DNA from 2 places in the Thalassolituus sp. UBA675 genome. Region 1 is predicted to be linked to the other one. Evidence: riboswitches for the same ligand, from Rfam matches in the RefSeq annotation. Region 1 holds a riboswitch; the other holds the start of a gene.
What was found. A riboswitch is a leader RNA that binds a small molecule or an ion and turns the genes downstream of it on or off. The one in region 1 is predicted to bind cobalamin.

Region 1 (11,874 bases):
GTATCAACGTCAGAGACATAAGACATAGCAGCGATAAATACTGTCGGAATAATTCGACTCAAAGGATGCGCGACCAGAAGTGCCAGAACCGGGTTGATCAACTGGGATAAAACAACGAATTTCAGCGTAAGTGACACCCATAGAGCCGCAGCGCCGTACGTGCCGATGCGGGAGTCTTTCATAATGCTTAGCTTCTGCTCGCGGGTCCATCCGCCGCCCAGCCCATCACAGGTGTCTGCCAGACCATCTTCATGAAAGCAACCGGTAAGCAGCAGGCTGATTGCAATGGAAATCAAGACAGCAACATTCTGAGGAAAGACCAACATCAACAACCACAGAGCCGTCGCACACAGAGCGCCGATCAGCCATCCAACTGCCGGAAAATAACGGCTGGCGCGGTTAAGGCTCGCCTGACTGAACTCGACCGAGGCCGGTACCGGTATTCGCGTAAAAAAGGCCACGGCAATCCACCACAGGTTCAGCTGTTCACTCAACCTGTTCATACCGCAGTGACACCTGCATCATCAAAGCTCGCCATGTAATTGTAAAAAGACTGCGCCGACTGCAATAGCGGGTACGCCAGCGCTGCGCCGGTTCCTTCTCCCAGTCGCAATCCAAGATCCAGTAACGGCTTAGCATCGAGAGCCTCCAGGATCAGAGTGTGAGCCTGCTCTTCTGAGTGGTGACAGAAGACCATATAATCCCGTACCTGCGGGGCTATTCTGACCGCCGCCAGCGCCGCTACTGACGCGATAAATCCATCAACCATAATGACACATTGCTTCTCAGCCGCGGCCAACATAGCACCGGTGATCTGGACAATTTCGAAGCCACCGAGAGAAGCCAGAATATTCATCGTATCGTCAGGTTCAGGCGTCGACTGATGACGCTCGAGTGCCTCAGCGATGAGCGATTTTTTGCGTTCAAAGGCATCATCATCAATGCCTGTACCACGACCACAAGTCTCTTCTACTGAACGCCCAAGAATAGCAGCGAGCACCGCCGATGCCGCCGACGTATTACCAATTCCCATCTCACCAAACGCAAAAACATTACTGCTTTCTGCGATTCGCTGACGCACTATTTCAGCCCCCAGTACTAGTCCTGATTCTGCGGTTTCGCGTGCCATTGCCGGCGCTTTAGCAATATTCTTAGTGCCCGCTCCCAGGCGCTGATTTATAACGCGGCTACTCTCAACGGCATTAAGGATGCCTGCATCAATAACGTACAAAGCCATGCTGGCAACCTGACAGAAACAGTTCACTGCCGCACCGCCATTAATAAAATTCTTAACCATCTGCTGCGTCACCGCAGGAGGCGCAATACTCACCCCCTCTTCTGCAATGCCATGATCTGCTGCAAATACCAACATGGCAGGCTTATGCAGTCGGATCTTTTCGACACCGGTGATCGCTGCCAGCTGAGCCGCTAATGATTCAAGCTGCCCCAGACTGCCGGGCGGCTTGGTTTTCATATCAATACGCTGCTGAATGGCAGCATCCCTTGAGCGGGACACCGGAGAAACGGAAAACATAACACCTGCCATCAACGACTCTGTCGTTGCTTAAGAATAATAAAAAAGAAAAGACTGCCGAGCGCGGATGTCACAATACCAACGGGCAGAACCTGATCCTGAAGTAAAGAGTGAGCCAGGACATCCACGCAGATCATAAAGGTCGCACCAACCAACAGAGACATCAGCAGTACCCGGTGTAACTGTCCGCCGACGAGCAGCCTCACAATATGTGGAATCATCAACCCAACAAATCCGATGCCGCCGACCTCTGCAACCAGAATCGCCGTTACTGCCGAGCACACCAGCAACATCCCCAACCGCAACTTATGTACAGGCACACCTAGCGTAGCGGCACTTTCTTCGCCCAGCTGCATCACGACGAGCCAGCGCGAAAATATGAAAAACAGACCACTGCCAAGCACCACAGCCAAAAGAGGCAAAATAAGATCAGCCCAGTTGCTGCCCGAAAAACTGCCCATCAGCCAGAACAATAATGTGGCTGCAGTTTCTGGCGTTGAGTAATAAATCACAAGGCTGGTAAATGCACTGAGCATAAAAGAAACTGCCACCCCGGAAAGCAGCAGCTTTTCGACCTGAACCGCTGATTTCCCAGCAAGCGTCAACATCAGAAAAACAGACAGCGCTCCGCCCGCAAGCGCCCCGGTGGCCACGTTAAATACGACACTCAGGCCCGTCGCCGCCAGAAACCCAGAAAAGGCCCCAGTGAAAGCAGACATGGCCAGCACCGCACCTAGAGCGGCCCCGGATGAAATACCAAATAAATAAGGATCAGCCAGCGGATTACGGGTTACTGATTGCAGAATAGCGCCAGTAATCGACAGACCAGCGCCCGTTAGTAAAGCCATAAAAATCCGCGGCAGGCGAATATCCGTAAGAATCTGCTGTTCGATCGGCGACAACGCACAATCATTCGTCCATGGACAGATAATGACGCCCTGAAAGACATTCAGAAGCGACAGATCAAAGGCGCCTTGTGCCGCCGCACCAATCACCGAAAGGCAAAGCACAGAAAAAGTTATTGCAACAGTTAACCCGTACGGCATTTTCATCCCCTGCGCTCTCCAGCTGATCCGGGAGCAATAGTCCGACTCGGAGGCATATCGTAGGCAATACGAATACGGCGTTCATGGGTATAAGTGTTACGGATCACAGCAACATCTGCGGCAACCTGAAATACATCCTGAATTAATTCGCTGGTAAGCACCTGGAAGGGTTCACCGTTGGCCACCAGCTGACCTTTATTCAATACCAGCAATTGATCGCAGTAAGCCGCGGCCATGTTCAGATCATGAATAGTTAAAAGCACCGTAACACCCAATGACCGGACCAGACTGAGCGTCTCTATTTGGTGCTGAATATCGAGGTGGTTGGTGGGTTCGTCTAAAAGAAGAATCTGAGGTTGTTGTACCAGCGCCCGGGCGATCAACACCCGTTGCTTCTCACCACCGGAAAGAGAACCGAAATCACGATCAATAAAACGCGTCAGATCGAGGTCGGCTGCTATACCTTCTATTAACCGGGTGTCATCTTTGCTGGTAAACGACAGCAGTGGCTTACGAGGCGTCAGGCCGGTTGCAAGAACTTCGCGCACGGTCACCTCGAAAGGCAGTGCCGATTCCTGCAGCACAACCGCGATTTTACAGGCTCGCTCGCGTCTGCTCATCAGGTGTACCGGGTGCCCGGCAATCATCACCTGCCCCGCCAGCGAGGCCGGTTGATCGTAGCGATGGCAATAGATTGCTCTGAGTAACGACGATTTACCTGCACCATTCGGCCCGACAATACCAACCAGGCTACCGCATTCCACAGCGAACGAAATATCCCGCAGAATAGCGTTCGTAGCTTTCGCACCGATAGTCAGCGATAAGTGCTCAACAGCGATATGCGCGAGTTCAGCATCGCCAGAGGTGTAGCTGTTGTGTGAGGACTGATTCACCATCGGTATCCGCGCATCGGTACAAATATTGTCACGCTAATCGTCACATTATGGGCGGAATACGGATGATGGACGCACTTCGGGAACGCAGCCTAAGCCGCCCGAACAGAGAGCTCATCATCGAGTAACCCGCTCGATCATAGAAATTGGTTTGCACGTCCGGGAGGCAATCTGGCTGACAGTCGACCGGATAAAAGCCACTGTTTACAGTTGCGGGCACAGCCCCGGATTTTCACCGGGTTCCCCTCCTGAGACTGGCAAGACAAATTTGCCAGTCCGGACAGGGGTGGATTATCGCACAGAGGCGCCAGCGTTGCAGTAAACACGCGGATACCGGATACTTCGCGCCTTAATGATCACAGTTAACCACACCATACACAGACTACGGAAACGCTCATGATTGTCGCCAAAGATACGGTTGTTCAGCTGCATTACACCCTTAAAGATGCCGATGGCAAACAGATTGAGTCCACTGCGGGCCATGATCCGATTGCCTACCTGCAGGGCCACAACAACATGATCCCGGGCTTTGAAGAAGCTGTCGAAGGCAAGCAGGCCGGTGACAAGCTCGAAATCACTGTAACACCAGAAAATGGCTACGGTCACCGCGTTGAAGGTTCAGTGCAGCGCGTACCAGTCAAGCACCTTCAGGGCTCAAAGAAATGGAGCAAAGGCATGGTCGCTTCTGTACACACAGATCAGGGCGAGCGTCAGGTGACCATCGTAAAGGTCGGTCGTTTCATGGCAGACGTTGACACTAATCACCCATTTGCCGGAAAAACCTTACATTTTGACGTCGAGATTCTGGACGTTCGTGCAGCGACTGCAGAAGAGCTTGATCACGGCCACGCCCACGGCATTGGCGGGCATCAGCACTGATTCTGACTCAGATCACAAGTGGTGAGAGTAGCCGTCTGAGTGCGGTAGTATTTTAATATTGCTTCGGCTATTCTCGAACGAGTCTTTTGAAAATACCTGTAGGAGATTAAGGATGAATATCCGTCACCTGTTTACTGCCGCTGCCGCCACTCTGCTGGTTGCGTGTTCTTCTAACGAACCGGCACCTCAAGTTGCTGAGTGTGTCTTCGCCGATGGCAGCATGCAGCCTGCTCCTGCGTGGGTCTGTGGTGCCCCTGTTGATGGCGTCGACCTGACCGCCGTCGGTTACGCCGATAAATCTGCCGCTGGCGCAAACTTCATGAAGCAAATGGCAGCGACTGCCGCGCGCGTTGAACTTGCTCAGACCATGCAGGTAGAAGTTCAGAACATGATCAAACAGTACGCCGAAACCACGGGTACAGCGGACGACGAAACAGTTGATCAGGTAAACTCTGTGACAACCAAACAGATCACCAAGCAGACACTGACTGGCAGCAAGATCTTCCGTCAGATGCCTACGCCTAGCGGCGGCATGGTGGTTCTCGTTGGTCTCGACGCCGACACCGTTAACCAGTTGGCAGAAGAGGCCCTGAAAACCTCAATGAACAACGAGAAAGCTCTGTGGCAGAAGTTTCAGGCTCAGAAGTCTTTCGACGAAATGCGCGAAGAAATGCTGAACATGAACTGAGTCAGCTCAGCGTATGATATCCAGACCGGTACCGGGGTAACTCTGTACCGGTTTTTTGTTTTGGGGGAGATCCAATGAAACATCTTATCCGTTGCACCCTGATAGCCAGCGGTGTCGTCGCCAGCGCAGCTACTCTTTCTGTCGTCGCGAACCCAGGTATGAGCGATTACGAACGCTGGCGCGCCACGACTCAGCAAGAATTTCAGAGCTATCTCGACGAAAACGACAAAGCCTTTATCGGATTTCTGAAGCAGCGCTGGGAGCCGGTCGATACCGAGTCAGGCGAGGAAGAAGATCAGGCCCCAAAACCCACAAACATCCCCAAAGCACCGCCTGTTAATACACCTGTTAATACTCCTGAAGAAAAACCAAAAGACATAACAACCGAACCTACGCCAGTCGTAAGTGTGCCTGTTCCGACACCGACTCGCGAACCCGACAACACAACGCCAGAGCAAACGCCGGTCAAAGTGGCACCCCAGCCGCAAATTAAAGGCCCTGCCGCCAGTATTAACTTTTATGGTCACGCTTTACGCCTGCCCTACAACAAAGCCATGCCACGTGCATTTTCATCCAGGCCCTCCTCCGACGCTATTGCCTCAGCGTGGGAAGCGTTAGCACGGAGTGATTTCAAACCCGCCTTAGAGCAGCTCAATGCCACTAAGACGTCTTTGTCGCTGAGCGACTGGGCAACGGCACGGCTTGTCTCCGACTACTCTGAGGCCGTAGCGAGAAATGCCGACAGCCGCATTATGTTGAGCTGGTTTATGCTCGTAAAACTCGGCTATGACGCCCGCCTTGCCTACAACGACCGCCTTTACCTGCTAATGCCTGCTGACGACGATGTGTATGGCGTTACGTATTTTACTCTCAGTGGTGAACGCTACTACGCCTTGCCACTCAATGGTGATGTACGAATTGCAGGAAAGGTCTACACCTACGGCAAGCAACACGAGACAGCGTCACGTGCGGTGGCCTTCAAAGTGCCTGAACGCTTCAACGGGGCGGGAGATATCCGCAAGCGGACGCTCAGTTATCAGGAGGGCGAAGAAACAGTGAATGTTGTCGTTAGTTACCCAGCGGAGCAGATCCGTTATCTGGATTCCATGCCCCAGCTGAACCTGCCACGCTATCCGATTCTCAATTTGCCCGCAGCGACACGGGCCGAGCTCACTAAACAGCTGAAGCCATTGTTACAGGGGCACTCTGAAGAAGTCGCGGTTAACCGCCTGCTCAACTTTGTCCAGAACGCTTTTGAATATCAGACCGACGAGCAGCAGTTTAATACTGAGAACTACCTGTTCCCACTTGAAACCCTGCACTATGCTGCCTCAGACTGCGAAGACAGAGCCGCACTGTTCTCGCTGCTGGTGCATGACCTGTTGGGCCTGCCCGTCGTCCTGTTGGATTACCCAGGGCATGTGGCCGCAGCCGTTGAATTTACAGGTCAGGTGAAAGGCGACGCAGTCGTTTATAATGGCCGCCAGTACACAGTCACTGACCCGACCTATATTAATGCGCGTGCAGGAATGACCATGCCGCAGTTCGCCGGTCAGTCACCTGACGTAGTAGAAGTATTTTAAGGAGGCCTTCATGGCTTTGCAGATCGCCATTGTTCCTGTCACTGCTTTTGAGCAGAACTGCACTGTTCTGATGTGTGACAACACCAAAGAAGCCGCCATCGTAGACCCCGGCGGTGAAATTAATAAAATCAAAGCGCAGATTGAAAAAATGGGTGCGAACCCGACCAAAATTCTGCTGACGCATGCGCACATTGATCATGCTGGAGGCACTGCAGCTCTGGCACGCGACCTCGGCCTTCCCATTATTGGTCCTCATAAGGAAGATGACTTCTGGATCCAGTCGTTGCCGCAGCAATCTATGATGTTCGGATTTCCCAACGTTGAGTCATTCACTCCGGATCAATGGCTGAACGATGGCGATACGGTTACAGTGGGTGACGTGACACTTGAGGTTATCCATGCGCCAGGACACACACCTGGGCATGTTGTCTTCTTCAATAAAGACAGCAAAAAAGCCTTAGTTGGCGACGTTATTTTTAACGGGTCGATTGGTCGTACTGACTTTCCTAAAGGAAATTTCGACGAGCTGGTCTCGTCCATCCGCGAGAAGCTGTTTCCGCTGGGCGACGATATTGAATTTATTTGTGGGCACGGCCCGAATTCAACCTTCGGCCACGAGCGTCAGCACAATCCTTTTGTTTCTGACCACCGCGGCTAAGTACTTATCTTGATTCAGGGCGTCGTTGCTGCTGGTTTCTTCCTGAGCTCAGATGTCTGAATGGCCGCCAGTTCCTGAACTCGCTGGCGGCTTTCTTCCAATGCGATGTCCATTTGTTCGTCATACATCTCCAACCAGGTACGCGAACCCGGCATCATTTTCGCGAGATCACGCATCCCCTGTTTTAACGCACTGAGATGCGTCTGGTAGCTCTGCTCCTGATCGAGAAGAATTTCTTTAAAGCCAGACGCCTGACTGGTGTCCATAATCTTACGGTATTGCACCAGTGATTTTTCAAACGCCGCCATCTGAATGCGCAAAGCTTCGTTTTCCTTTTTCACCAGTTCAAGCTCTGTTGCTTTGGCGTAGGCGATATCCTCTTTCAGTAGCGAAACAATGCCCAGAGTCGATAGCGCCGATAGCCCGATAACCGAGAGCACCACAAGTACAATCACCACTTTGCGGTTTAAAGACACCGTTCGCTCAAGCAGAGAAATACGCTGACCTTCACTAAGATCAAACTCTTTTTCGTCTTCCATTGGAGGCTCCAGAACCCAACTGATTTACCTGACGTTTAAGCATAGCAGGCACTGGAAGAATTGCCCGGCATGGGCTAATTAGAGCACTCACACAACCCGCCGGAGGTAACGGCCAAGCGTTGATTGAAATTGTTTAAACCAACGCTCTGCATTCTCAGGCTGCGAAGTACCGGGGGCGAAGTGAAAGTCACCAACAAGAGTATCAATACGAAACGACCAGGACTTCTGACCAGCCACCAGCCGTATCTGTTCGGGCTGACTTGTATTGTGGAAAAACTCTCCGTCGTCAGCCTCGAACAGAGCGCTGAACATAGCCTTCCCTGTTCTTTGAATATCGCGGGAGTGGCGGATGATGATCTCATCACCCTCGAGCTCGCCGATATCCGTGATAAACTCTTCCGCCGGTCTGTTTATAACAGCGCCCATGCAGTCACCAGCAAGGATAAGCGCTCCCTGTAATTCGCGGCTGGCACCGGTCGTCAGGTCTTCTTCACCGATCAACTCCAGACCGACGAATAACCCCGGTACACTGTTTAACAGGCGCCAGTCTTCAACATAGGCGCCGCTTGGCGCGAACTCCATCATGCAATTGCCCACACGCCTTAGCTCTGCGGGCTCGGGCCAACGGTTTTCACTCAGCGAAGACACGCCTCCCTGCCAGTCGAGCAAGTTATGTTGCCAGACACTGTGCGCGTACCAGCCTTCGTAATCCGCCTTATTATCAGGCTCCGCCTGCTGTTCGTATTCGAGCGGCAAACGCAGATCTATCGTCAGCGCTCCAGACTGAAGCCAGAACACCCGTGTGTCTGTATCAGTTAACCCATTAGCAAAACTGATGCATCGCCGCCGGAAAGCACCGCACATCCACTCAGGAACCGAGTTCCTTGGCCAGACGGCGCCCTGCGTACAAGCGATATCCAACAGGCTTTCTATCCATCGTTTCCGTGTCATAGAGCCCGCTCCTCCCGGCCAAAGCCAACGCCCGGCTGAGTCTCCGGGCGTTCAATGTCCCCCGAACGCAGTCGCTTCTGAAGGTAGTCAAATGTATCTATGGTCTGAGCGTACAAGTGATCACCGCACCTGACCGGCTGATACTTTTTCTCAACCCCTTCACAAGGGGCCATCACAGGCTCAATGACCGTATCGTAATCACAGGTACAGAAGAGCGGGAATGCGTAACGTTCCTCTTTCACTTTACGCACCCTATGGGTAGTTGCTCTGAAATGACCGTTACTCAGTATTTCCATCATGTCGCCAATATTAACCACAAAACATCCGGGTATGACCGGAGCATCAATCCAGCGCCCTTCCTCATTCAACACTTCAAGGCCATCGGCGGTGGGTAGCAGTAAGGTGAAGCATTCGTAATCCGTATGCGCACCAATGCCCTGGGTGTCTTGCACGCCCGGGTCGTAAGGGTAATGAATCAAGCGCAATTGATTCGGTGGACGAATCAGCTTGCCATCGAAGAAGGTCTCCTCCTGCCCTAGTGCAAGAGCAAAGCCCCTGAACAGAACCTTTGCGAGCTCGGTTCCGTGGCCGTAGTAACAACTCACTTTCGCTTTGAAATCGGCATCGTCTGGCCAGAGCGTTGGGCCAAGCATCGGCCTCCGATACCTGAGATCACTCAGGTCGTAGTTAACATCATACGCCTCTTTATGATCCCGGGGTTTATTCACGTCTGAACTTGAGCCCGGGCTATAGAAGACTTCTTCGCCCTCTGGAACGTAACCACTGTGGTTCTGCGACAAACCGATGTAATTCTGCATCTTCTGTTCGTATGGCTGAGCAAAATACTGCTTTGCAGACGCGACCAGATCGTCGGTCGCTGCCTCGGGAACGCGATGTCCGCAGACATAGAAAAAACCAACGTCTCTTGCGGCATCGCGGATATTGTCTGCAACCGCCTGACGCTCAGCAGGCACAGCGGAATACAAACCTGAAATATCAATCACAGGAATGGATGAGAATCGACGGAGGGGTGTTTGCTTGTGAAGGTTGGTGCGGCTTTGCATATCAGTCTCCCATAGGTTTCAGGGTGACTGGCCGTCCAGTGGTGTTCAGCGGGATGCTGGCCGGGCCGTCCCGACTGCATTTCAGAATATCAAATCAGAAGACTCAGATACCAGAGCGCAAAGTGGTCAGTAAGCGCTTACAAAAGGTGGCTAAGAAAAGATGACTAACGAAAAGGTGGATATGGGAGAAATAGCAGGCACAAAAAAGCCCGCAGAAGCGGGCTTTTTCAGAACGCGTCGATTACTTCTTACCGCCGAAGCCACCGAAACGCTTCTGGAACTTGTCGATACGACCGCCAGTATCCAGAACTTTCTGCTTACCAGTGTAGAACGGGTGGCATGCAGAACATACGTCCAGGTACATAGTGCCTGGCTTGGTCGAGCGAGTCTTAACTACGTTACCGCAAGAGCAGGTTGCTTCCAGGGTAGCGTACTCAGGATGAATACCGTCTTTCATAAATCACCTCACAGTCTTCGCGCCGCCACATCCCGGGGACCACTTTCTTTGCCTGATCTCTCAAGCTGGGCCCAATATCGGTATGCACCGCGCTACTGGCTTGTTATAGATACAATATGCCCTTGCAAGGGCAATAAGGACGCGCATAATACCAGAGCATTCCGTATCAGCAAGCTTTTTCATGTCCTTTTATGTTGTCGACGTCGCTCTGCCCGTCCCCCTGTTACGCACCTTCGACTACCTGCCGGTAGAGGGTGACGCCCGAGAAAACTACCAACCCGGTCAGCGGGTTCGTGCAGACTTTGGCAGACAGCTGCTCACTGGCATTGTCTTGGGCACCCGTGACAGCAGTGAAGTTCCCACGAATAAGCTCAAACCCTTGTTAGCACGGCTGGATGACGCACCGTTACTGGCTCCGCGTGACCTCAGTCTTGCCCGCTGGATGTCAGACTACTATCACCACAGTCTGGGGGACGTGCTCGAACACTGGATACCGACCATGCTACGGCGCGGCGCCGGACTGAACGAGGCCGATGAGAGCGGTTGGCAACGTATCGCCTCACCCAATACAGAGCCAGCACTCAAAGGCAGCAAGCAGCTGGCATTGTGGCAGCAGTTTCAGCGACAGGAATACATTGCTCATCGATTTCTGACAGCTCAGGGATTTTCGCTGGCCCAGTGCCGTAAGCTGGCCGAGCTCGGATTAATCGAGGAACAGACACGACTGCCAGTCCCTGCACTACCTGAATCCGTCCGACCGGCATTGCAGCTAAATGACGAGCAAGCATCGGCGGTGAAAAAAGTCTCTGACGTACTGGGGAAATTTAAGGCCTGTCTGCTTGAAGGCGTGACGGGCTCAGGCAAAACTGAAGTCTATCTCCAGCTTATCGATAAGGTAATAAAACAGGGAAAACAGGCGCTGCTGCTGGTGCCTGAAATCGGCCTGACACCGCAGACCGTGCGCCGCTTTCAGGAACGTTTTAATGTGCCCGTCGCACTGCTTCACTCGGGTCTGAATGATCGTGAACGACTGCAAGGCTGGCGACAGGCGCGTGAAGGTCAGGCGCGGATTCTGATCGGTACCCGTTCAGCGGTGTTTACCCCCCTGCCGGACCTGGGCCTGATTATTCTCGACGAAGAGCACGACGGCTCCTTTAAACAGCAGGATGGCCTGCGCTACTCGGCGAGGGATTTTGCACTCGTGCGTGCCCATCAGGCTCAGGTACCTGTCTTGCTTGGCTCTGCAACGCCGTCGCTGGAGAGTCTGCATAACGCATTAACAGGCAAATACCTGCATTTAAAACTGACCCGTCGTGCCGGAAATGCCAGACCACCGGGCATGAAGCTCCACAGTATTCTGCATCAACCTCTGGTGCACGGCTTTGCCGAACCAGTACTCAGCGCCATGCAGCAACACCTGAATCGCGGCAAGCAGGTCTTGGTATTCTTAAACCGTCGTGGCTTTGCCCCCTTATTAGCGTGCAAACAATGCGGTTGGAATGCAGAGTGTCGACGCTGCGATGCGCGCATGACACTGCACCAATATCCTCCGCACCTGCATTGCCACCACTGCGACTATCAG
Region 2 (11,874 bases), on a different contig from region 1:
CCAGGTGTCGGTACTGCAAAGCACTGGAGACCCGCGACCAGAAGCTTCATGGCAAGCACAGCCCGCAGATGAAAGCGTAACAGACAGCCTGAGCCGAACCGGAGACTGGCCTATCTGGTTGCTGCCTGAGCCAGTTCCCTACCCGCCTCCCGCAGACATTATCCAAGGCCCTCTGCGCATCACCAGCGGCTGGTGGGATAGCCGGATGACGCGCCGGGATTATTATCAGGTCATGCAAGATGAACAATTGCTATGGGTATTCAGAGATGACCAGAAACGTTGGTTTCTGCATGGCTATTTTTCATAGGCTGACACTCCGTGACTACACCATATGCTGAGCTTCACTGTCTGAGTAACTTTACCTTTCTTCGGGGCGCTTCTCATCCCGAAGAATTAGTCCAGCAAGCCGCTGATCTTGGCTATCAGGCATTGGCTCTGACCGATGAATGCTCTTTCGCAGGCGTTGTGTGCGCCCACCGGGCCATTAAAGAAGAAAATCTGTCACTGAAGCTGATTATTGGTAGCGAATTTCGTCACGCCAGTGGCCTCTATATTGTGCTCGTTACCGGGCGCAAAGCGTACGCTGAACTCTCAACACTGATTACTCAATGCCGGCGTCAGGCAGAAAAAGGACATTATACGTTTACGCCCGCACAGCTCACTGATTTGCAACATTGTCTGTTGCTCTGGCAGCCAGCTGAACAAGAGATACTCTCTGAGTACGCAGCATTAATCCGACATTTTCATCAACGTCTGTGGCTATTGGGAGAGCGGACGCTGGATGAATTTGATGCCCATCACTATATCGGTATCGCCCGCTGGGCAGATACCCTCGACCTGCCTGTTGTCGCAGCGAGCAATGTACATATGCACCACCCGTCACGGCACAGCTTACAGGACTGCCTGACAGCTATACGTATGAACCAGCCAGTTCAGCAGATAAAGCATCACTTATATGCAAATGCCGAGCGTCACTTACGGTCACTTAAAAAATTATCACATCTTTATCCTGAACATTGGCTACAGGAAAGCGTCAGCGTCGCTAATAAATGCACATTTAATCTTGATGAAATTTCCTATCTTTACCCCACAGATTCAGTTCCTGATGGTCTGTGCGCCCGGGAATATCTCAAAACTCTGGTAGAAAAAGGCCAGACAATCCGCTTCCCTGAAGGTACCCCTGCTCATATCCAACAAACCATCGATAAAGAGCTTCGCCTGATCGCACAGAAAGAATACGAGCATTACTTTGTCACGCTCTACGATATCGTCCAGTTCGCCCGCTCAAAAAATATCATGTGTCAGGGACGTGGTTCCGCGGCCAATTCCGTGGTCTGTTATTGTTTATTTCTGACCGAAGTAAATCCGCAAGAGGTACAACTACTTTTTGAACGCTTTATTTCAGAAGAGCGCCACGAACCGCCAGATATTGATATTGATTTTGAAAGCCAGCGACGTGAAGAAGTTATTCAGTACATATATCAGAAATACGGGCGCGAGCGTGCTGCACTCGCAGCTACTGTCATCCGTTACCGTCCGCGTAGTGCTTTGCGTGATGTCGCAAAAGCACTGGGAGTCAATACTGCAGAGCAGGACCGTATTGTTGCCCGCTACGCTGGCCGCTATCACGGTCACGAATGGATGGATCATGTCTATCCAGACTCCGATCAAAGCCCTTTAACGCAACGCCTTCGTTCACTGACTCAAGAGATTCTGGGTTTTCCTCGCCACCTGTCACAGCATGTTGGTGGCTTTGTTATTGCCGAAGGTTGTCTGCATGAATTAGTTCCGGTCGAAAATGCCAGCATGAAAGAGCGCACGGTGATTCAGTGGGGTAAAGACGATCTGGAAACGCTTGGTCTGATGAAAGTGGATATTCTTGGCCTGGGCATGATGACAGCGATACGTCGTAGCCTGAATCATTTAGAAATGCAGATCAGTGACATTCCGCGGGAAGACCCGGCGACGTATAAAATGCTGCAGAAAGCAGATTCCGTGGGTGTCTTTCAGGTCGAAAGCCGAGCTCAGATGAATATGCTACCGCGCCTGAAGCCCGCCTGTTATTACGACCTGGTAGTCCAGGTTTCAATCGTACGCCCGGGCCCCATTCATGGTGATATGGTGCACCCTTATTTAAAGCGGCGTAACGGTCAGGAAGCCGCAGATTATCCTCTGCCTGAACTCAGACCTATTCTTGAACGCACCCACGGGGTTCCATTATTTCAGGAGCAAGTCATTGCCTTTGCCATGGTCGCCGCAGACTTTACTGCCTCTGAGGCCGATCAATTAAGACGCTCCATGGCCAGCTGGCGAAAGAAAGGCCAGATGCACAGGCTACAAAATCGTCTGCGTGAAAACATGCTTCAAAATGGATTTTCAGAAGCCTACATAGAGAGAATCCAGCGCCAGCTCGAAGGCTTTGGTGAATACGGTTTTCCAGAATCTCATGCCGCCAGTTTTGCTTTACTGGTTTATCTGACCGCCTGGTTGAAGTGCCATCACCCTGGCGTCTTTCTGGCGGCCCTACTCAACAGCCAACCTATGGGATTTTATAGCCCAGCACAGCTGATCAATGATGCGCGACACCATAAGGTTATGATTCACCCGGTCGATGTTAATCACAGCCACTGGGACCACGAAGCACTTCCTGATGGCTCAGTCAGACTTGGCCTTCGTCTGGTAAAAGGTATGAATCAGGATGCAGCGACGCGACTGTTAGCAGCGCGTCCGGAAGCAGGATACAAGAGCATTTCTGACTGCACCCAGGCTGCTCAGCTCAATCGCAAAGAGCGTGAGGCGCTGGCTTCTTCAGGTGCATTCGGTGCCCTCAGTGAGCATCGTTACCATGCACGCTGGCAAGCCGCTGAACCCGCTGCGGCATCTTATCAACCCGACCTTCTTGAGAACCTTTCACAAGCCACAGCCTGGGAGCTGGCAGCGCCAGATGAAGTCGATAATCTACTGGAAGATTATCAGAGTCTGGGCGTGACGCTTGGACGCCATCCGATGGAAGTCCTGCGTGAACAGGGTCTCTTAGGGAACAGTGTGACAGCAGAAGGTTTAAAACAACTGAAACACGGAGACGAAAGCTATATCAGCGGTATTGTCACGTGTCGCCAACGCCCCGGAACCTCAGCAGGCGTGACCTTTATTACGCTCGAAGATGAAACCGGTTGCTCGAATATTGTGGTCTGGCTGGCTACGGCAAAACGTCAGCTGGATACTTTGATTCATGCACGGTTACTACAGGTATACGGAAAAGTTGAGCAAGACCCCGAAAGCGGCATTACCCATATGATTGCATACCGGCTACTCGATCTGAGTGGTTCACTGGAGCGGCTGAAAGTACAGTCGCACGACTTCCACTGAGTGCTACGCTCTTAGTCACGGGACAAGAAGTTGCGGGCCTGCAACAGACGAATCAACCACCAGAGAATCACCAGGCTCGGTAAGACCATCAGGGTGGTTAATACAAAGAAGGTCGCCCAGTCACCGTTGAGGTAATCGACCACATAACCGCTGGCACCTGACACTGTCGTCCTGCCAAAATTCGCGATCGATGCCAGCAAAGCGTACTGAGTCGCTGAAAATACCCGGTCAGTCAGCAGAGTTACGAAGCTGACCAGTACCACGGTCGCAAATGCGCTGGTGAATCCATCTGCAATCACCGCAAACAGATAGAGGCTCTCCAGCGGCCCGGTAACGGCAATCCACGCAAACAGGAGATTGGTTCCGGCCATCGCCAACCCACCGATCAGTAGCCCCCTGAAAATACCCAGTTTCTGATTAAAATACGCACCTATCAGGCTGAAAACGATGGTCACCCACCAGGTCACCATCTTCGAATAGGTGGCAATCTGAGCATCGGTAAAGCCAATTTCCTTGTAAAAGGTAATCGACATACGTCCAAGGAATGCCTCGCCCATTTTGAACGTAAACAAGAAAGAGAGCAGTAAAAGTACTATCGTACTGCCATAACGGCTGAGCAACGCCCGGAAAGGTTCAATCAGGGTGAATTGAAGTTGTGCGCTTAGGCTCAGGCCAGAAACACGACTCTCGAGTTTTTCGCGACGGCGATTGTCTCGTTCCACTAATACCGTCACTAACGCGGTAATAAAGAGACAAAACATGGCCAGATAGAAAAACACATCGGCCCAGTCCATCGACGACAGACCTTTCATATAAAACGCCGCAGCACCAAGCAAGCTGTACCCCGTCCACCAGCCGCTGGTAGCAAACGCCGCGGCATAGGGAATAAGTGCCTCTTCAGCTTCTGGATCGAAACTGTCTACCCTGAATCCATCAATAGCGATGTCACAGGTCGCTGATGCCAGTGCAATCGTCATGGCCAATATGCTCAGCCAGACCATGCTGGCCTGCGGAGAAATCTGACTGATGCCCCAACATGCCAGTGTCATTACCAGCAACAGAAACACAATCCAGGATTTGCGGTCACCTAAACGCCTGAAAACAGGCAGCTGAAAACCGTCGACGAGCGGCGCCCAAAGAAAATTAATGGCGTATACGAAGAAAATAGAACCAAACAGCCCGATGCTGGTACGGGACAAACCTGCATCGGTCAGCCAGCCAGTCATTGCCGAGCCAATCAGAACCCAGGGAAAACCACTGCAGATGCCTAATAAAAAGATCATCCGCAGACGAGGTTCACGTAGCAGCTGCGTCAGCGGCATCCCGCTCATAAATATCAGTCTTTAAAGTTCTTGAATGCCAGTGGCATATCGATGGATTCTTCGCCACGAAGCATCGCCATAACCTGTTGCAGATCATCGCGTTTCTTACCCTGCACCCGCACGGTATCGCCCTGGATACTGGCCTGAACCTTAATCTTGCTGTCTTTAATCAGCTTAGCTATCTTCCGGCCCAGATCTTTATCGATCCCCTGACGCATGGTTGCCAGAATTTTCACCTGTTTCCCAGTTCCCTGAGGATCAGAAAATTCGAGGCAGTTCGCTTTGATAGAGCGCTTAATCATGGCGCTGATCAGCATAGACTTCATCTGATCAAGCTGAGTGTTGTTATCAGCGATCATAGTGACAACAAAATCTTTCAGCTCAAAGCTGGCACTGACACCACGAAAATCGAAACGGGTACTCAGTTCGCGGTTCGCCTGATCAACGGCATTCTGTGCTTCGTGCTTATCTACTTCTGATACTACGTCAAAGGATGGCATATTGAGTCTCCTGTAAATGTCGCCATATATACCGCGCTGTCTGAGATATTGCAAAGAAACGCCCCGCCCGGAGACTGGCGAAACTTGCTAAACGCACTAGTCTTAAAGCATATCTGCACCACTATTCAAGGCATTGAGTAGCCCAGGTCGCTGAACAGGCATATTGAGAGCAACGCATGGATAATCGTCAGAAAACTTTGCATGGCCCGGGAATCTATTACTTCCGGCTAACCGGAGCCCGACAGCAAGCGATATTCCGCTCTGTCTTTGAGTACGACTATGCTGCTCAGCTGCTCAGTCATATTGAAGGATCAACGCTCCTCGCCTACGTATTCTTCGATCACGAGATTCATTGCGTGCTTGATTGTCAGCGCGACTGGCCCGGTATTATCGACGATATACGCGATGCCTTCACTGACCAGCACGAACGCCTCTGGGATGCCCACAAGGCCGTCATTTCAGAAGAGATCAGTCCGGTTCTCGTTGACGAGCAGGCGTGTCTCGCTGATCTCATCATTACCCTCCACCAGCTACCTGTCAGCAGAAATCTGGTACCTGATGCCAGCATGTATTCGTGGAGCAGCGATCATCACTATCGCTCATTGAATCCGCCAGGCTGGATCGACTGTGGACGCATGCTCAATCAGCTCTGTCAGACCCGGCACAACCGCTCGCTGCGTTACGAATCACTTATGAATACACCGCACGTGACACAGCTCAATCTCAATGAAAGCAACCACCCGGAATTTCTTCTGTTTGGTCGCCCCGCATTGGCTGAGAAACAGCAGGCACGCGCTGAAATGAATCAACCCGGACGCAGCGCAAATGAACTGAAGCGACTGAGGGACGACGCCCTGCAACTCATCGCCGGCCGCTTTGGGATTACACTGGAATCATTGCAGGACTCATCGTTCAGACGACAGTACCAGCGCCTGATGCCGTTGGTCGCCTGGTTACTGGAAAAACGCCAGCTCAGCAATGAAACCATTGCTGAGCTGCTGGACGAAGATGAAGGCACCATTCCGTTTTGGTTGCGAGGGATTCCCGCAGATCACCCCCAGTCGCTTCTCGATAAACTGAGTGCGCTCTGGTCGCCTGCGGATTCACCCAGTGCGTCTCCACAAAACCAACTTCCCGCTGATACTCCGACTGATGATGCCTCCGCCGACAGCGAAGAAAACGGTTCCATTGCCCCCGCTGACACTGCGGAAGACGCCGACAAGCCAGAAAGTAAGGACGTTGTGAATCAGTAGTCATATAATCGGATTATGACGAATATCGATATTCATACCGCCCAGAGTTCTACCGAGCGCCTGCGTATTGTAGTCGCGGGTCTTGGTGCTCTGGGCACCCTGATAGCATGGCACTGTCGCTTTGAGGCGCTCTTTACGCACAACCGCCGGCAACAGACAGAGTTCTCTTTACAAACATCCGCCAGCGCCTCAGATACCCCTCCCAAGGTCGACACGTTTTCCGCTCCCCTCTGGCGTGGCGAAGAGGCCGACTGGCTGATTGTTACAACCAAGGCAGCTGCAACATTAGAGATTTTAAGTGATCTTAAAGATCACCTTAAAAACACTTCCCGGATTCTTCTGCTTCAGAACGGAATGGGGCAGCAGGAAGAAGCTTCTGCATGGTTAAAACAGAATAGAATCAGCGCTGAACTCTGGGTAGCTTCATCCACAGAAGGCGCCTACAAGGCGGATAACGGAACCGTTATCTACGCTGGTAAGGGGCAGACAGTGGCAGGACGCTGGCAGCTGTCAGGAGACATTGGAACGGCTCAACTCCCACCCGCCATGAAGTTGGCCACCGAAATAAAACAGGTCCTGCACGAGAAGCTGGCCATCAATGCCATCATCAATCCACTGACTGCACACTATCGCTGTCGTAATGGTGAACTGCTGACCAGTTCAGAAAAGCGTAGCGACTTCAACGCCCTCAGCAGTGAAGTAGCGACACTGTTTAATCAACTGAATTGGAAAACCGGTTTCGATATTCAACAACAGGCAGAGAAAGTAGCTGCAGCAACGGCTCAGAATCAATCGTCAACCTTTCAGGATGTATTGCATCAGCGCCGAACTGAGTTACCTTATATCTGTGGGTACTTACTGCAGCATGCAAGACAAAATGGACTGAATGCACCGCTGACAGAAAGTCTGTACCAATCAATTTCTGCCCTGGAGGCAGCATGGTGATGCGCAGAAAAGGAAGCCGGTTCATATGATGTTGGCGCGACAGAAATCGATGCTCGCCATGGTACTGGTTTGTTCAGGCATCATCCTGGTCGCAACCCTCGCATACGTTATTGCCGCTGAACGCATTGGCCGCGAACATCTGGCGCCTGACCTGTCACGCACCATGGGGCATATCATTGAAGCCCAGATGGCAGCCTCTCCCGGTAAGCTACAGGCCGTACAGACCACCCTGTATCACATGGCACAGCACTACCAGATTCAGGAGGCTGGGCTTTACAACGAGCGTGGAGAACGTCTGGCGCACAGCCACTCAGGCGAAGGCCCCACGCTTCTGGCGTCCAATCTTCATGCTCAGCCTCTCCCAGAGGATTACTTTGAATATCGCTTTGCCATTCTCGGAGACGAGTTCGATTTATTCATCAGGAACGATGTTTCCTTGCCAGGCTTCTTTTACATGGACACCCTGAGCACCAGCCTGGTTATCGTTACCTTATCAGCGATGCTCGTATTTATGTTGTATCTGATGACCCGGCAGTGGCAGCAGACCCCCTACATGCATTTGCTTGAAGACATTCGCGAAGCCAACACTCGCGACGACGATGGCCGCATTACCCTGAAACTCAGAGATCCTGACCTTCACCCCCTGATCGAGGCGTTGAACGATCTTTTCTGGCGCCGCAATCAACGCACTCAGCACCTGAAAACAGCTCATCAGCAAGCAGAACATGCCCGTTTACGCGCAACACGATTATCGACGGAAACCCGCCAGATGAACGAAAACCTGGCGAAAGAGGTCTCCGTCCGCCGTAGTATTGAAGTGCAGCTGAAAAACACTCAGACACTGCTCGACGGTATCCTGAACTCCATGCCCACCGCCCTGTTCGCGCTTGATTCCCGTAATCGGATCGTGCAGTGCAACGAGCAGGCCGGTGACTGGTTGAACATGGAGTATTCACAACTCAATGGCCTGCCTCTGGCGCAGCTGATACCTGAGTTGGGCAAGCTGAATCTGATGCCAACGCACCCCGGCGAAACACCCCATCTGGTGAAATCTGAGCGGGTAAAAATCCGCTTCGATGACAAAATTCTGGTCACCGATGTGCTCGCGTATCCTTTGCCCAGCGGTCAACAGGCGCGTCTTGTTATACGCATTGACGATGTATCACAGCGCCAGCGCATGGAAGAAGTTATGGTACAGACCGAGAAAATGATGACGGTCGGTGGGCTGGCTGCCGGCATGGCCCACGAAATTAATAATCCGCTAGGGGCGATTCTTCAGAATTTACAGAATACCCGGCGCCGACTTGATCCGGGGCTGGCGGCAAATCAGCGCCTTGCTGACGAACTCGGGTTAAGTATGGAGATTCTGAATCAGTACCTTACTGGAAGGGGCATTGATCAGTTTTTTAATCATATTCAGAACGCCGGTGAGCGTGCGGCTCGCATCGTCGCCAATATGCTGCAGTTTTCACGTAATGATCACCTTCAGAAGCGCGACATCAGTATCACTGAACTGATCAACACTACCCTGAACATCGCGCACAACGATCTGTCACTGAAACATATAGACCTAGATATCGACAAGGCCGCAGGCGATGCCCAGATACACTGCGTGCCGAGTGAGATTGAGCAGGTACTGCTGAACCTGCTGCGCAATGCTCAACAGGCGCTGGAAGAATACGATGGCGGCGATGGCTGGCACCCTAAGGTGAAAATCAAAGCCAGCCGTCAGAACAACATGACCTGCCTGGAAATTGAAGATAATGGGCCGGGCATCCCTGCGGATGTCGCACCGCATATTTTCGAGCCTTTCTACACAACGAAAGAAGTCGGAGACGGCACAGGTCTGGGGCTGTCGGTATCGTATTTTATCGTTACATCACACCATCAGGGGCGCCTCCGTTATCAGCGCAGTTCGCTTGGCGGAGCCTGCTTTGTGTTGTGCCTTCCCGCCGAAGAAAACGGATGACCAACCTGCCCTCAACTTGACCAAACCGGTCACCACGAGTACTCTCCACCGCAATTCAGGTGCCTCTGTCCACCAGACAGAAGTTAAACGGGAAGACTGGTGAGTTTCACAACAAACCCAGCGCTGCCCCCGCAACGGTGATCGACCAGGTATTGATACAACGCCACTGTGCATAGCATGGGAAGGCATCAATGCCGGAAATCCTTTGAACTTCAGGGTTTCAGTCGTCAGCCCGGATACCGGCCTGAATCCGAACCAACAGTATTGCGGTGGGCGATACAGGTGCTAAGTGAGCTCCAGGGCTCTCCTTCGCCTATTCTTTCCCGCCGACTGGTTGCCCATTAAAACCATTCGGAATCATGATGAAAAAATCACTCCTTACTGCGGCCGTACTAATGACCGCCACAGTGTCATACGCAGAAAACACCCTGGACGATGTCGTCACTATCGCTAACCGCATTGCAGCACCTTCCATCAATAGTGCACAAATCGTTGTAGTGGATCGTGACGATATAGAGACGTCAGGTGCCAACAACCTGTACTCTTTACTGGCGAGCAAAGCTGGCTTCCAGTTTTCAAAAACAGGAGGAGTACCTCACTCTTCGAACCTCTATATCAATGGTCTCGATGGCAAGCAGGTACTATTTCTGGTGAATGGGCAGCGTGTCGGAAGTGCCACTTCCGGTACCACAGAAGTCCAGTTAATTGCGCTGGAGCAGATCGAACGTATCGAAATTATTAAAGGCAGCCGCAGTGCTATATATGGTGCGGATGCGCAAGCCGGTGTCATCAATATCATCACACGTCTCGATACCTCACTGAACGAAGTGGCTGCAACAGTTGGCACCAACCAGACGAAAGCTGTCTCACTGCGTACACGTCACCAGTTTGGCGATGTCGACACCTACCTGAATTTAAACCATGATCGTTCAGCTGGTTACGACATTAATAACGACACAGAGAATGATCGCGATGGCTACGAGCGTAACGGTCTGAATGCCGGTGTCGGTTATGCAATCTCGGAACAGCAGAGCGTAAATTTTGATGCTCAGGTGAACCGCGGATCTTACGACTACGACAACAGCTTTGGCGGTACTGACGAAGCCGACTTCGATAATCGCGCTATGAACCTCGGCTACACATTGAATACTGACGGCCTGCTGCTGAATGCCAGAGCCGGTCGAGGCTACGATCGTAGCTGGAACTACGGTAACGGTGTTACTCGCAGCGGCGATGCTCAGTTGTTTGGTAGCCGCAAAGATGTTGCAGAAATCACGGCCCTTATTGGTCTGACTGAACATGTCAGCCTGCTGGCTGCTGCTGATACTCGCTTGGTTAAACTACTCACGCGTCCTGTTGAGTACGACACAGACAACGAGCGCAACCATGGCGGATTACTTGGAGTTCGTTACAGCAGCGATAGCTTGGCCGCTGAAATTGGCGCTCGCATCGACGACAACAGCAACTACGGCCGCTTCCGCTCGTTTAACACCTCTGTTGCCTTCTATCTGACCGACAACCAGGAACTGGCTTTCGGACAGGCTACAGCCTTCCGCGCTCCTACGTTTAACGACCTCTACTATCCAGCAAGCGACTTCGGCGATTACTCAAACGAAGATCTGAAGGCGGAAACATCACGCATCTGGTCGGTCGATTACACAGCCGCATACGATAATTTTGCAGCTGGCGGTTCTGTCACAGTGAGTGGTCAGCGCAGCCTGTTTAACAATCAGATCGTATCAAACAGTGCGTTTTATCCAGTTAACCTAGGTGAAAGCTACGTTAATTTTGCGAGCGTAACCTGGGCTCAGAACTGGGATGACGCGTGGAACAGTGAGCTGATTCAAGAGTGGACCGAAGCTCGGAATCAAGACACTGGAAATCTGATTGAGCGTCGTCCAATTCGTGCAACCAAGCTCAATGTACGTTGGACTTCGGGCAAGCTATCGAGTGCACTTGAGAGCCAGTACCGAGGCCAGGCACCATCGAGATCCGGCGGCTATATCGCTCCGTTCGTTCTGCTCAACCTCAGTGCAACCTGGGAGGCTTTCCAGGACTTCAGTTTGACTGCTCGCATCGAGAACCTGACCGATCGAGAGTACGAAACTGTACCTGGTTATGAAGCACAGGGACGCTATGCTCAGCTCACTGGACGCTATAGTTTCTGATCCAATGAGCGCCCGGGCAGTCCGCCCGGGTATTTAGTTTAGATTTGGATTCCAGAAACAAAAAAGCCCGCATCAAGCGGGCTTATTTGCGTTACGTATACCGGATCAAATATCCGGCTCTGTAAGCGGTGTTTACTCAGCTGGTGCCGCTTCTTCAAGCAGAGTCTTCAGCTCACCTTTTTCGTACATTTCAGTGACGATGTCACAACCACCGATCAGCTCACCTTTTACCCACAGCTGCGGGAAAGTCGGCCAGTTGCCGTATTTAGGCAGGTTCGCACGAATGTCCTGGTTAGACAGCACATCAACGTACGCAAACTTCTGACCGCAATCCATAACCGCTTGTAC

Region 2: it holds a riboswitch for cobalamin, as region 1 does, so the genes downstream of both, B3007_RS06245 (TonB-dependent receptor domain-containing protein) here and B3007_RS10605 (ABC transporter ATP-binding protein) in region 1, are expected to answer to the same signal.

The regions. Positions count from the first base shown of each region.
Region 1 is NZ_DBNJ01000025.1:91,511-103,384, forward strand. It holds gene B3007_RS10590 (adenosylcobinamide-GDP ribazoletransferase) at 1-503, opposite strand, end outside; gene cobT (nicotinate-nucleotide--dimethylbenzimidazole phosphoribosyltransferase) at 500-1,546, opposite strand; gene B3007_RS10600 (FecCD family ABC transporter permease) at 1,546-2,586, opposite strand; gene B3007_RS10605 (ABC transporter ATP-binding protein) at 2,583-3,473, opposite strand; cobalamin riboswitch at 3,618-3,769, opposite strand; gene B3007_RS10610 (FKBP-type peptidyl-prolyl cis-trans isomerase) at 3,870-4,352, shown strand; gene B3007_RS10615 (LPP20 family lipoprotein) at 4,465-5,040, shown strand; gene B3007_RS10620 (hypothetical protein) at 5,115-6,623, shown strand; gene B3007_RS10625 (MBL fold metallo-hydrolase) at 6,640-7,281, shown strand; gene B3007_RS10630 (hypothetical protein) at 7,296-7,820, opposite strand; gene B3007_RS10635 (hypothetical protein) at 7,908-8,771, opposite strand; gene B3007_RS10640 (isopenicillin N synthase family dioxygenase) at 8,768-9,835, opposite strand; gene rpmE (50S ribosomal protein L31) at 10,077-10,292, opposite strand; gene B3007_RS10650 (primosomal protein N') at 10,474-11,874, shown strand, end outside.
Region 2 is NZ_DBNJ01000012.1:111,675-123,548, forward strand. It holds gene B3007_RS06210 (Y-family DNA polymerase) at 1-307, shown strand, start outside; gene B3007_RS06215 (error-prone DNA polymerase) at 319-3,369, shown strand; gene B3007_RS06220 (MFS transporter) at 3,381-4,700, opposite strand; gene B3007_RS06225 (YajQ family cyclic di-GMP-binding protein) at 4,706-5,191, opposite strand; gene B3007_RS06230 (hypothetical protein) at 5,368-6,444, shown strand; gene B3007_RS06235 (ketopantoate reductase family protein) at 6,460-7,389, shown strand; gene B3007_RS06240 (two-component system sensor histidine kinase NtrB) at 7,415-9,358, shown strand; cobalamin riboswitch at 9,399-9,620, shown strand; gene B3007_RS06245 (TonB-dependent receptor domain-containing protein) at 9,721-11,526, shown strand; gene grxD (Grx4 family monothiol glutaredoxin) at 11,659-11,874, opposite strand, start outside.